3 regions of the Enhydrobacter sp. genome follow, and region 2 is predicted to be linked to each of the others. Evidence: predicted binding sites of a transcription regulator. Region 2 holds the regulator's gene; each other region holds the start of a gene.
The links. Region 2 encodes PhoB, which activates phosphate uptake and scavenging genes when phosphate is short. Its sites were predicted from a motif close to TGTCATNNANCTGTCAT; they were not measured.
Positions count from the first base shown of each region.

Region 1: a site for PhoB is predicted at 2,474-2,490, ahead of phnA (phosphonoacetate hydrolase). Genes of this name have one in related genera too.
Region 3: a site for PhoB is predicted at 1,587-1,603, ahead of OJF58_RS09355 (NAD-glutamate dehydrogenase). Genes of this name have one in related genera too.

Region 1 covers NZ_CP126889.1:3,993,225-3,997,391, reverse strand. The annotation lists gene OJF58_RS19950 (isocitrate lyase/phosphoenolpyruvate mutase family protein) at 1-739, opposite strand, end outside; gene phnA (phosphonoacetate hydrolase) at 1,138-2,400, opposite strand; gene OJF58_RS19940 (Na/Pi cotransporter family protein) at 2,523-4,167, shown strand, end outside.
Region 2 covers NZ_CP126889.1:1,715,116-1,719,282, forward strand. The annotation lists gene OJF58_RS08655 (adenosine kinase) at 1-622, shown strand, start outside; gene OJF58_RS08660 (AmpG family muropeptide MFS transporter) at 619-1,914, shown strand; gene phoB (phosphate regulon transcriptional regulator PhoB) at 2,073-2,807, opposite strand; gene phoU (phosphate signaling complex protein PhoU) at 2,810-3,523, opposite strand; gene pstB (phosphate ABC transporter ATP-binding protein PstB) at 3,548-4,167, opposite strand, start outside.
Region 3 covers NZ_CP126889.1:1,855,466-1,859,632, forward strand. The annotation lists gene OJF58_RS09350 (ribonucleoside-diphosphate reductase subunit alpha) at 1-1,200, opposite strand, end outside; gene OJF58_RS09355 (NAD-glutamate dehydrogenase) at 1,649-4,167, shown strand, end outside.

The sequences.
Region 1 (4,167 bases), 2.3 Mb from region 2:
CCGCGTCGAGCAATCCGGTCATGGCGGCGCGATAGAGCGAGGTGGCGAGGCTGATGCGCTTCACGCCGGCGGCCTCGAGATCGGCCTTGGTGAACGACCGTCCCTTGATGCCGACCATGAAGTTGAACGGCTTCTTCAAGGATCCGCAGACCTTCTTCACCGCCGCGAGATCGGGCAGGCCCGGCGCAAACAGCACATCGGCGCCGGCTGCCTCGAAGGCCTGCAGGCGCTTGATCACGTCGTCGAGGTCCGGCCGCCCGCGCAGGAAGCCCTCGGCGCGCGCGGTCAGGACGAAGGGTATCGAGAGCGAGCGCGCCGCCTGGACCGCGGCCTTCACCCGCACCGCCGCGGTTTCGAGATCGTAGAGCGGCGTGTCCTTGTTCCCGGTCGCGTCCTCGATCGAGCCTCCGACCAGGCCGATGGCGGCGGCCTGCCGGATGGTCTCGGCGGTCGCGTCGGGACCGTCGCCGAAGCCTTTCTCGAGATCGGCGGCCACCGGCAGGTCGGTCGCCTCCACGATCATCCTCGCATTGGCGAGCGACTCCTCGCGGCTCACCCTGCCGTCGCGCTTGCCGAGCACGCCGGCCTTGGCGCCGCTCGAGGTCGCCAGTGCCTCGAAGCCCAGCCCGGCCAGCAGGCGGGCCGAACCGCCGTCCCATGGGTTGGGAATGACGAAGGCACCCGGCCTTTCATGCAGGGCACGGAACTTCGCGGCCTTGTCGGCCTGACTTGCTGCCATGACTCTTCTCCCGCGAAAGCTGAGCTAGAGGCTGCGCCCGTCGTACTGGCGCGGCTTGAGGTTCTCGACCTCCACGCCGTCGAGGCAACGGAGGTTGATGCCGACGCTCGGCGTGCCGTCGGGCGCCGTTCCTTCGGCAAAGCTCTCGATGCCGCAGCGCCGGCAGATACGATGATGCAGCCGCTTCTGGCCGAACTGGTAATCGCCCAGCGCTTCGGCGCCGGACTTCAGTCATCGCGGTCTTTGGCGCGAACGCCCAGACGGCACCCAGCTTGGTGCAGATCGAGCAATTGCACTGCAGCGCCTGGTCGAGGTCGACAGCGACGGCGAACGAGACCGCCTGGCAATGGCAGCTTCCGGTGTAGGTTTGTGTGCTCATGGCCTCGAGCCTATCACCTTCAGGCGACGAGGTTCAGCCCCAGATCGAACGCGTCGAAGTTGCGCCATCGCCGCGGCGGCGCGCCCGCCGCCAGCTTTCTGTTGCAGATCAGTGGCACCTTTTGTTCGGAGAGCCCGCCGTGACTGCGCAGCGGCTCGCCCAAACCCGACAAATCATGCCGCGATGCCGACGTGCCGAGAACCTTGTGCCGGGTCGAGATCACGACAAGGTCGCCCAGGCGATCCGCCGGCAGCTCGAAGCGCTGCGCCGCCTCCTCTCGGCTCAATGCAGCCTCGATGGCCGGCAGGCGCTTGAGCTTCCCCGCCACCTCGTCCGCGGACGCCGCCTGCGGGAGATAGACGACAGCGAACGAGCCCAGGGCGCCGTGGTGCACGACGTAGGGGTCGGTGATCGGCAGTATGACGCGCGCCCGGCCGGCACCGAGCCACTGGTCGACCAGGTCCTGCAGATAGAGGACATCGGGCCGACCGTCCGGATCGTGCTTGTCGTTCATGCCGTGATCGGCCGTCAGAACGAGCGTGCAGCCCATCGCCTCGAGCCTCGCCAGGTAGCCATCCATCATCGCGTAGAAGTCGTTCGCTGCCGCGCTGCCGGGCGCGTACTTGTGCTGGATATAGTCGGTGGTGGAGAGATACATGATGTCGGGCCGGTCGCGCTCCATCAGCCTGACGCCGGCCGCAAAGACAAATTCCGACAGGCCCGCGCTGTAGACGTCCGGCACGGGCAGGCCGACCAGCGCCGGCACGTCGGCAATGCCGTTCTCGGCCAGTATCGCCTGGTCGGCCTTTTCGGACGAGAAGCTGCAGGCCTTCCCCGGCCCCAGCGAAAGGCCCTTGCCCAGCAGACCCCGCAGCTTGTCCTTCGCCGTGATCACGGCGATCCGGCAGCCGGCGCGCTGGAGGGCCGGAAACAGCGTCTCGACCCGAAGGAACTCCGGGTCGTTCATCATCACCTCGCGGCCGGTCTCGGGATCGAGGAAATAGTTGCCGCAAATGCCGTGCACGGAGGGCGGCCGGCCGGTGACGATCGAGAGGTTGTTGGGATTGGTGAAAGAGGGCACGACGCAGTCGGCAATCAGGCTGGTGCCCGTCTCGAGGGCCTTGCCGAACCACGGCGCCCGCCCCATTTCCACCGCACGCTCGATATAGCCCGGTTCCGAGCCGTCGATGCAGACGACCACCGTCGGCTGTCGCGGCAGTCGGTAGCGACGGCCGTTCACGATCACCTCGCCGTCAATCGCACGTGCGCTGTCCGGAGACATGTCGGGTCCTTCCGTGTTTCGGCGCGATGATCGGCGCGGGCGACCGGTTCGTCCAGCGCACCTTTGGCGCGACGGTCAAAAAACTTTCATCGTTCACCCACGAGGCGTAGGTTGCGAAAATCATGCACGGCGTCGACACGATCCTGAACGTTCTCGGCAGCGTCACCCTGTTGCTGTGGGGCGTGCGCATGGTCCGAACCGGCCTCACGCGGGCGTTCGGCGGGACACTGCGTCGCGCCATCGCGGCCTGCTCGCGCAACCGCTTCACGGCCTTTGTGGGCGGCCTTGGCTTGACCGGCCTGCTGCAGTCCAGCACGGCCACGGCTCTCCTGCTGGCGTCTTTCGCCGGCCGGGGCCTGATCTCCCTGCCGATCGCGCTGGCGGTCATGCTGGGCGCCAATGTCGGCACGACCCTCACCTCCCAGGTCCTGTCGTTCGACCTCGGCTGGCTGTCGCCGCTCCTGATCGCGGCCGGCGTGATCGCCTTCATGACGATCGATGCCGACAAGCCGCACCACCTCGGCCGGGTCGGCATCGGCCTTGGCCTGATGCTCCTGTCCCTGAAGCTCCTTACGGCCGCCATCGAGCCGCTCAGGACCTCGCCCTCCTTCATCGCCGCGCTCGCCGGCATGCAGGACGAATATGTGATCGCCGCCATCCTCGCGACCGTCGCGACGTGGTTCATCCACTCCAGCCTCTCGGCCGTGCTGCTGATCATGTCCTTCGCCGGCAGCGGCATCATCAGCCCGGCGCTGGCGCTGGCCATGGTCGTGGGCGCCAATGTCGGCGGCGCGCTGGCGCCCTACATGGACCAGTCGGCCACCGACATCGACGCCCGCCGCGTGCCGCTGGCCAATCTGATCTCGCGCCTGGTGATCGGCGTCGCCTTCATGCCGTTCCTGGTGCCGGTCGCGCACTGGCTGGCGCTGCTGGAGCCGTCGGTGGCGCGCGCGGCCGTCAACTTCCACTCGGTGTTCAGCGTGGTCGCGGCGCTCGTCTTCCTGCCGCTGATCGAGCCGGTGGCCGCGCTCTGCCGTCGCCTGCTGCCGGCGAAGCCCGTGGCGGACGATCCCGGCAAGCCGCGCCATCTCGACCCGAACGTCCTCGACACGCCGGCCGAGGCGCTGGGATGCGCCCTGCGCGAGACGCTGGCGCTGGGCGACCGGGTAGCCGACATGCTGCGCCAGTCGATCGAGGTGTTCGAGCATTCGGACCCCAAGGCGGTTCGCGCCATCGAGCATGCCGACAACGTGGTCGACAGCCTTTACGAGGCGATCAAGCTCTATCTGATCCAGACTTCCCGCACTGACCTCGGCGAGGAGGAAGGGCGGCGCTATGTCGAGATCCTCACCTTCACGACCAACCTCGAGCATATCGGCGACATCATCGACAAGAACCTGATGGAGCTTGCGGCCAAGAAGATCAAGAATCGCTACGTCTTCTCGGTGGAGGGTCTTGCCGAGCTCAAGGCCTTCCATTCCCGCGTGCTGGAGAACCTGCGGCTGGCGCTCAACGTCTTCACGACGCGGGACATCGCGCTGGCGCGCCGCCTGGTCGCCGAGAAAGCGGTCATCCGCGAGGCCGAGGCCAGGGCCGCCGACAGCCACTTCGCCCGCCTGCGCGAGGGACGGCCCGAATCGATCGAGACCAGCTCGATCCACATGGACGTGATCCGCGATCTGAAGCGGATCAACGGCCATCTGGCGTCGGTCGCCTACCCGATCCTCGAGGCCGCCGGCGAGCTTGCCGACACCCGGCTCAAGGCCG
Region 2 (4,167 bases):
CCTGGTGACGCCCGACGCGCAACGCACGATGAACACCTATCTCGGCGCCTGCACCGGGCTCGGCCCGGCCGACATCGATCCCAGGCTCGTGGGCGCCGCGCAGGTGACCTACGTCGAAGGCTATCTGTGGGACGCGCCGGAAGCGAAGAAGGCCGTGCTCAAGGCGTTCGATGCCGCCCATGCCGCCGGCCGGCTGGTCTCGATCACGCTCTCCGATGCCTTCTGCGTCGACCGCTATCGCGAGGAGTTCCGGGTGCTGATCCGCGACAAGGTCGACATCCTGTTCGGCAACGAGAGCGAGATCAAATCGCTCTACCAGGTCCGGAGCTTCGAGGCGGCGGTCGAGGCCACGCGCAAGGAAGCCAAGGTCGCCGCCCTGACGCGCAGCGAAAAAGGCTCGGTCGTGATCAAGGGCGGCGAGACCCATGCCGTTCCGGCGGCGCCGGTCGCGAAAGTGGTCGACACCACCGGCGCGGGCGACCTCTATGCCGCGGGCTTCCTGCATGGCTTCACCCGCGGCAAGCCGCTCGCCGAATGCGCCCGCCTGGGCGGCATTGCGGCCGCCGAGATCATCTCCCATGTCGGCGCACGGCCGGAAAAGCCGCTGCGGGAGCTCGTTTGAGCCTTTCCGTCCCCGTACGGTCGGCCTGGAAACGCTGGGCCAGGGCGGCCGAAGTCTATCGCGACCGCCGGCAGCTCATCATCCTGTTGATGGGCTTTTCGAGCGGCATGCCGTTCCTGCTCTCGGGCTCGGTGCTGTCGTACTGGATGAGCCAGGTCGGCGTGGACCTCACGACCATCGGCATCTTCGCGCTGGTCGGCGTTCCCTACGCCTTCAAGTTCGCCTGGGCGCCGCTCGTCGACCGGATGCCCCTGCCGTTGCTCGACCGCTGGCTCGGGCGCCGGCGGAGCTGGATGCTCGCCGCCCAGATCGGCATCCTGCTGGCGACCCTGCTGCTGGGATGGAGCGATCCGGTCGCGAGGCCATGGTTCACCGCCTTCGCCGCCGTCACGATCGCCTTCCTGTCGGCGACGCAGGATATCGCCATCGACGCCTATCGCATCGAGATCCTGCACGACGAAGAGCAGGGCGCCGGCTCGGCGACCACCCAGCTCGGCTATCGCATCGCCCTGTGGATCGTCAGCGCGATGTCGCAGCTGCTGCCGAGCGTCATGCCCTGGTCGACCGTGCTGAGCCTGATCGCCGTTCTCGCGGTCGTCGGCGTGGCAACCACGTTCTGGGCCGACGAACCGGTTTCCAAACGACCGATCATCCATTCCACCGGCGAATGGCTCAACGAGTCGGTCGTGCGCCCGTTCGCCGAATTCTTCGCCTATCGCGGCTGGTTCGTCATCCTGCTCTTCGCCCTGCTCTACAAGTACGGCGACGCCCTGGGCGGCAGCATCACGCTGCCGTTCTTCGACCAGATGGGTTTCTCGGGGCCGGAGATATTCGGCGTGAGCAAGAGCTTCGGCGTCGCGGCGACGATCGTGGGCGGCCTGGCCGGCGGCCTTCTCGTGGCGCGCTACGGGCTGTTCAAGGCGCTGTTCATCGCCGGCATCCTGCAGGCGGTCACCAACCTTCTCTTCTCCTGGCAGGCCCAAGCGGGACACGACATCATCGTGCTGACGATCGCCATCACCGCCGACAACTTCACAGGCGCCCTGGGCGGCGTCGCCTTCATCGCCTACCTGTCGAGCCTCTGCACCGCCGGCATGGCGGGCACCCAATATGCGCTCCTGACATCGCTGATGGCCTTCGGCCGCACCGTCCTGTCCGCCGGCGGGGGCTGGCTGGCCACCGAAACGGGCTGGACGGTGTTCTGGATGCTGACCACCCTCATGGCGATCCCCGGCCTGCTGCTGCTGCTCTGGCTATGGCACGCGGCCGGAAAAGAAACCCCTCCTTCGTGATCGAAGGAGGGGCAAGTGAGGCTTCGGCGACGGCGTGACCGTCCCGGGGGAACCAGCCCGTTCCGCAGCGGGGCGTGGGGACGATGCCGGCGCGGAACGAGCAAGGATCACTTACCGATGCGAGGCTACAGGATCGTGACCGGGGTTGTGGAAAACCGTCAGGCCCGGGCATCGAGCGCATAGCCCGCGGCGCGCACGGTGCGGATCACGTCGGCGCTGTTGCTGCCGTTCAGCGCGATGCGCAGGCGGCGGATATGGACGTCGACGGTGCGCGCCTCGACATAGACGTCCTTGCCCCACACCGCATCGAGAAGCTGCTCGCGCGAGAACACGCGGCCGGGATGCTCCATGAAATGGCGCAGCAGCCGGAACTCGGTCGGCCCGAGATGGATCGGCTTGCCGCCGCGCGTGACGCGATGGGCGACGAGATCCATGACGATATCGGCGTAGCTCAGCGCCTCGTCGGCGAGCGCGGGCCGGATGCGCCGCAGCACGGCCCGGATGCGCGCCACCAGCTCGGTCGGCGAGAACGGCTTGGCGACATAGTCGTCGGCGCCGGCGTCGAGGCCGCGCACGCGATCGCCCTCCTCGCCGCGCGCCGTCAGCATGATGATCGGCAGATTGGCCGTTGCGGTCTGGCGGCGGAGCTGGCGGCAGACCTCGATGCCCGACATCAAGGGCAGCATCCAGTCGAGCAGGACGAGATCGGGCGTGTCCTCCCGCACCGATGCCAATGCTTCCTCGCCGTCATGGGCGACGGAAACCGCGAAGCCCGCCTGCTCGAGGTTGTAGCGCAGCAGCTCGACGAGCGCGCTCTCGTCCTCGACGACCAGCACGCGCGGCTTCACCGAGGAGGTCTGCGTCTCGCGGCGCGAAGGCGCGGTGGCGGCCATGCTCATGACGAGGCATCAGTGGCGTAGAGCGCGCCGCTGCCCTTGCGCCGCGTCTCGGCGAAGTTCTGGCCGGTGCTGCGGAAGTTCACCAGCTCGGCGATGTTGGTGACATGATCGCCGGCGCGCTCGATGTTCTTGGCCATGAACATGAGATGGGTGCAGGCGGTGATGGTGCGCGGATCCTCCATCATGTAGGTGAGGAGCTCGCGGAACAGCCCGGTGTAGACCTGGTCGATCTCCTCGTCGCGGTTCCACACGTCACGCGCCTTGGCGACATCTTCGTCGGCAAAAGCGTCGAGCACATCCTTGAGCGCGGTGCGCACCAGCCGGCCGAGGCGGTCGATGCCGGCGACGGCGGCGGCCGGCGCTGTTCCCTGGGCGAGCACGATGCTGCGCTTGGCGGTGTTCTTGGCGTAGTCGGCGATACGCTCGAGCGCGGCCGCGATCTTGATCGATGACAGCACCATGCGCAGATCGACCGCCATGGGCTGGCGCAGCGCGAGCAGCTTCACCGTCTGCTCCTGCACCGCGACATCGAGCGCGTCCACCCGCGCGTCGTCGGCGATCACCTCCTCGGCAACCGCCGTGTCGCCCTCGCGCACGGCTTCCAGCGCCCGCGCGAACTGGCTCTCCGTCAGGCCGCCCATCTCGTTGATCGTGGCGTTGAGCCGCTCCAGCTCCTGATCGAAGCGCTTCAGAATGTGGTCGTTCGCCATATCGAGGCTCCTTGCGCGAATCCGTCAGCCGAACCGGCCGGTGATATAGGCCTGCGTGCGCTTGTCGGCCGGCGCCGTGAAGATCTTCTCGGTGACATCGAACTCGATCAGCTCGCCGAGATACATGAAGGCGGTGAAGTCGGAGACGCGGGCCGCCTGCTGCATGTTGTGGGTGACGATGATGATCGTGTAGTCCTGCTTCAGCTCGTCGATCAGCTCCTCGATCTTGGCGGTCGAGATCGGGTCGAGCGCCGAGCAAGGCTCGTCGAACAGGATGACCTCGGGTTTCACCGCGACGGTGCGGGCAATGCAGAGCCGCTGCTGCTGGCCGCCGGACAAGCCGAGACCGGAAGCGCCAAGCTTGTCCTTCACCTCGTCCCACAGCGCAGCGCGGCGCAGGGCGTGCTCGACGCGCGCGTCGAGTGCCGCCCGCGGCAGCCTCTCGTAAAGCCTGATGCCGAAGGCGATGTTCTCGTAGATCGACATCGGAAACGGCGTCGGCTTCTGGAACACCATGCCGATACGGGCGCGCAGCAGGTTGATGTCCACGCCGGCATCGAGCAGGTTCTCGCCGTCGAACATCACCTCGCCGGTGGCGCGCTGGCCGGGATAGAGGTCGTACATGCGGTTGAGCACCCTGAGCA
Region 3 (4,167 bases), 140 kb from region 2:
CTTCGAGGCGAGATCGCACTGGCTGCGGATGTGCTTGAACATCTTCTTGTTCCACACCTTCGCCATCACCGCCTCGATCGGGGTGTTGTTCTGCTGCAGGAAGGAGTGGAAACCCATGACGCCGAGCCCCACCGAGCGTTCGCGCATGGCGGCGTAGGTGGCGCGCGCGAAGTCGCTGCCGGCATTGTCGATGAAGCCCTGCAGCACGTTGTCGAGGAAGCGCATCACGTCCTCGATGAAGGTCGGATGCTCGTGCCACTCGAGGTAGGTCTCGAGATTGAGGGAGGAGAGGCAGCACACGGCAGTGCGCTGCTTGCCGTCGCGGTCGACGCCGGTCGGCAGCGTGATCTCGCTGCACAGGTTGGAGGTCTTGACCTCGAGACCCGCCAGCTTGTGGTGCTCGGGCCGCGCCCGGTTCACGTGATCGACGAAGACGAGGTAGGGCTCGCCGGTCTCGATGCGCGCCGTCAGGATGCGGATCCAGAGATGCCGGGCCGAGATCTTGCGCAGGACGGCGCCGTCCTTGGGGCTGGTGAGCGCCCATTCCTCGTCGTTCTCGACGGCGCGCATGAAGGCGTCGGAGACCAGGAGGCCGTGATGGAGGTTGAGCGCCTTGCGGTTGGGGTCGCCGCCGGTCGGCCGGCGGATCTCGATGAACTCCTCGATCTCGGGATGGCTGACCGGCAGATAGACCGCCGCCGAGCCGCGCCGCAACGAGCCCTGGGAGATCGCGAGCGTGAGCGAATCCATCACCCGGATGAAGGGCACGACACCGGAGGTCTTACCGTTCATGCCGACCTTCTCGCCGATCGAGCGCAGGTTGCCCCAGTAGGAGCCGATGCCGCCGCCACGCGCGGCGAGCCACACGTTCTCGTTCCAGAGACCGACGATGCCTTCCAGCGAGTCGGTGGCTTCGTTCAGGAAGCAGGAGATCGGCAGGCCGCGCTGCGTGCCGCCGTTGCTGAGCACCGGCGTCGCCGGCATGAACCAGAGATTGCTGATGTAGTCGTAGAGCCGCTGGGCGTGCGCATCGTCGTCGGCATAGGCCGAGGCGACCCGGGCGAACATGTCCTGGTAGCTCTCGCCCGGCAGCAGGTACCGGTCGGTCAGGGTGGCTTTGCCGAAGGCCGTCAGGCGGGAGTCCCGGGAGGAGTCGGTAACAACACGCGCACCGCTTCGAACTTGAACGACATCAAACACTTGCGGCCCCCATTTTCTTCTTGTCCACACCTGTGGATAAAACAGTTTGTGGAAGACACCTACATGTAGGGACCGGCTTCCGCATCCCCACTATCCATTGATGATACGCTGGGCGGCGCGCCTGTCATGGGCAAATTTATACGTCGATTGTGAATCTGAGGAATTGTAAGTTAAGCCTTTGTTATTACGTCATAAAAAATAATCCTGGATTTTTGAACCGTGGCTGAATCACCACCTTCGCAAGCGCAGCAAAGGAAGAGAACAAAACGCGCTTCCCCGCGGAATCTTTGACCACCAAACAGAAACCGCAGCGATTTGGCCGACCATCGTCTGCGCACCTGTCCAAAGGCTCGACGCGGTAGGCACTTCTGCCATCGCCAACTCATCGTCGTCAGATTGTCACAGAGCAGCGTACCATCGGCCGGGCGCTGCAGGACGGGACGAGGTTATGGCGACAGCATTCGCACCGCGGATTTCGGAGCTCGAGGCCATTTGCACGGCCGCGGTGACGAGCTCGGGCAGCGAGGAGACGGCTCAGTTCGCCCATCGGCTCTATCAGCGGGTGGCCGACAAGGACCTCCGCCTGGCGCCGGTGGAGCAACGCGCGGCGGCCGCCGCCTGCCTGATGGCCTTCGCCCGCCGGCGACTGCCGGGGGTGGCCAAGGTACGTGTCTTCAACCCCACATTGGCCGACCACGGCTTCGAGAGCCGGCATACGATCGTTCAGATCGTCAACGACGACATGCCGTTCCTGGTCGATTCGATCGCCAACGAGCTGAACCGTCGCGAGATCACCGTCCATCTGCTGGCCCATCCGGTGATGGCGACCCGGCGCGACCTCGACGGCGATCTGGTCGAGGTGACCGGCGAGGCAGGCCAGCGCGCCCGGCCGGAATCGATGATGCAGATCGAGATCGATCGCCAGGCCGACCGCCTGCAGCTCGACGATCTCGCCGCGGCGCTCAGCCGGGTGCTGGGCGAGGTGCGGATGGCGGTCGAGGATTGGCGGCCGATGCGCCAGGCCTGCCTCGATGCGCTCGAGGACCTGATGGCGGGCCACGGCAACGAGCTGGCCGAGCAGGAGGAGTTCCTGTGCTGGCTCGAGTCGAACCATTTCACGTTCCTCGGCCATCGCCGCTACCGCTACGCCGACGATCCGGCTTATCCGGGCGGCATCCGCTACGAGCTGGTCCCCGGCTCGGCGCTCGGCATCCTGCGGCGCGACGAGGTGCGCCTGTTCGAGAGCGGGCTGGGCGGGGGCGAGCCGATGTCGCGCTTCGCGCGCGGCCCCAGGCCGCTCATGATCGTCAAGACCGACCGGCCGTCGCTGGTCCATCGCAGCGGGCCGATGGATTGCATCATCGTCAAGACCCACGACGCGGACGGGCGGGTCACCGGCGAACGCCGCCTGGTCGGCCTCTTCACCTCGACCGCCTACCACGCCATGGTGCGCGAGGTGCCGCTGCTGCGCGGCCGGGTCGATAGCGTGCTGCGGCGCGCCGGCCTCGACCCCAACGGCCACGACGGCAAGGCGCTGCTCGCCATCCTCGACGCCTATCCGCGCGACGAACTGTTCCAGATCGACGAGGACACGCTCTACAACCATGCGCTCGGCATCCTGCAGTTGCAGGAACGCCGCCGCGTCGCCCTGTTCACGCGGCGCGACCCGGTCGGCCGATTCGCGACCTGCCTGGTCTTCGCCCCGCGCGAGCGCTTCGACGCGGCGCTGAGCGACCGCTTCGGACACCTCCTGCAGGAGGCCTGGCACGGCAGGGTGACATCGGTCGCAGGCTCGAGCAGCGACGAGTCGGCGCTCGCGCGGGCGCTCTACACGCTGAAGCTCGACCGGCCCGATGCGCCCACACCCGATCTCGCCGCCCTCGAGCAGGCGCTGGCCGACGCGGCGACCTCGTGGAACGACCGGCTGCGGCTCAGCCTGCAGGCGAAGTTCGGCGAGGCCGAGGGTCGGGTGGCGGCCCGGGCCTGGCGCAGCTACTTTCCATCGGTCTATCGCGACAGCTTCGATGCCAGCCAGGCCGTGGCCGATCTCGAGCCGCTGCAGGCGGCGCTTGCCGGCACGCCATTCGGCGTGCGCCTCGCGCGCGCCCCGGGCCTGCCTTCCCATCGCTTCACCGTTCGCCTTTTCCATCCCGAGGAGCCGATCGCGCTCTCCGATATCCTGCCGCTGGCCGAGAATCTCGGCCTGCGCGTCCTGAGCGAAGCGCCCTTCCTGCTGCGCGGCGACGACGGGAAGAGGAGCGTCGCGCTGCAGGTGCTGAGCGTCGAAACGGCGGACAAGTCGGCGGTCGATCTCGACCTGGTGGGCCCGCGCTTTGCCGAGACGCTGCGGCAGCTCTGGGCGGGCGCGATGGAGAATGACGGGCTGAACACGCTGGTGCTGCGCGCCGGCCTTGCCTGGCGCGAGGTGGCGCTGCTCCGCGCCTATGCCAAGTATCTGCGCCAGGCCGGTATCGCCTTCAGCCGCGAATACATGGAGCGCACCCTGGCGGCCTATCCGGCGATCGCGCGCGGCATGGTCGATCTCTTCATCGCCCGCTTCGACCCGGCGCTCGGTGCGGCCGACGCCGATGCGCGCAAGGGCCGCCTGGAGGCGATCGAAGGCGCGCTGTCCAACGCGCTCGACTACGTCACCACCCTCGACGAGGATCGCATCCTGCGGCGCTTCCTCAATGCCGTGCATTGCAGCCTGCGCACCAACTACTGGCAGAAGGACGAAGCCGGCGCGCCCAAGGAGTGGATTTCCTTCAAGATCGACAGCCGGGCGATCGACGATCTGCCCGCCCCGCGCCCGCTGGTGGAGATCTTCGTCTACAGCCCGCGCATGGAGGGGATCCACCTGCGTGCCGGGCGCGTGGCGCGCGGCGGCATTCGCTGGTCCGACCGGCGCGAGGACTTCCGCACCGAGATCCTGGGCCTGATGAAGACCCAGGTCGTGAAGAACGCCGT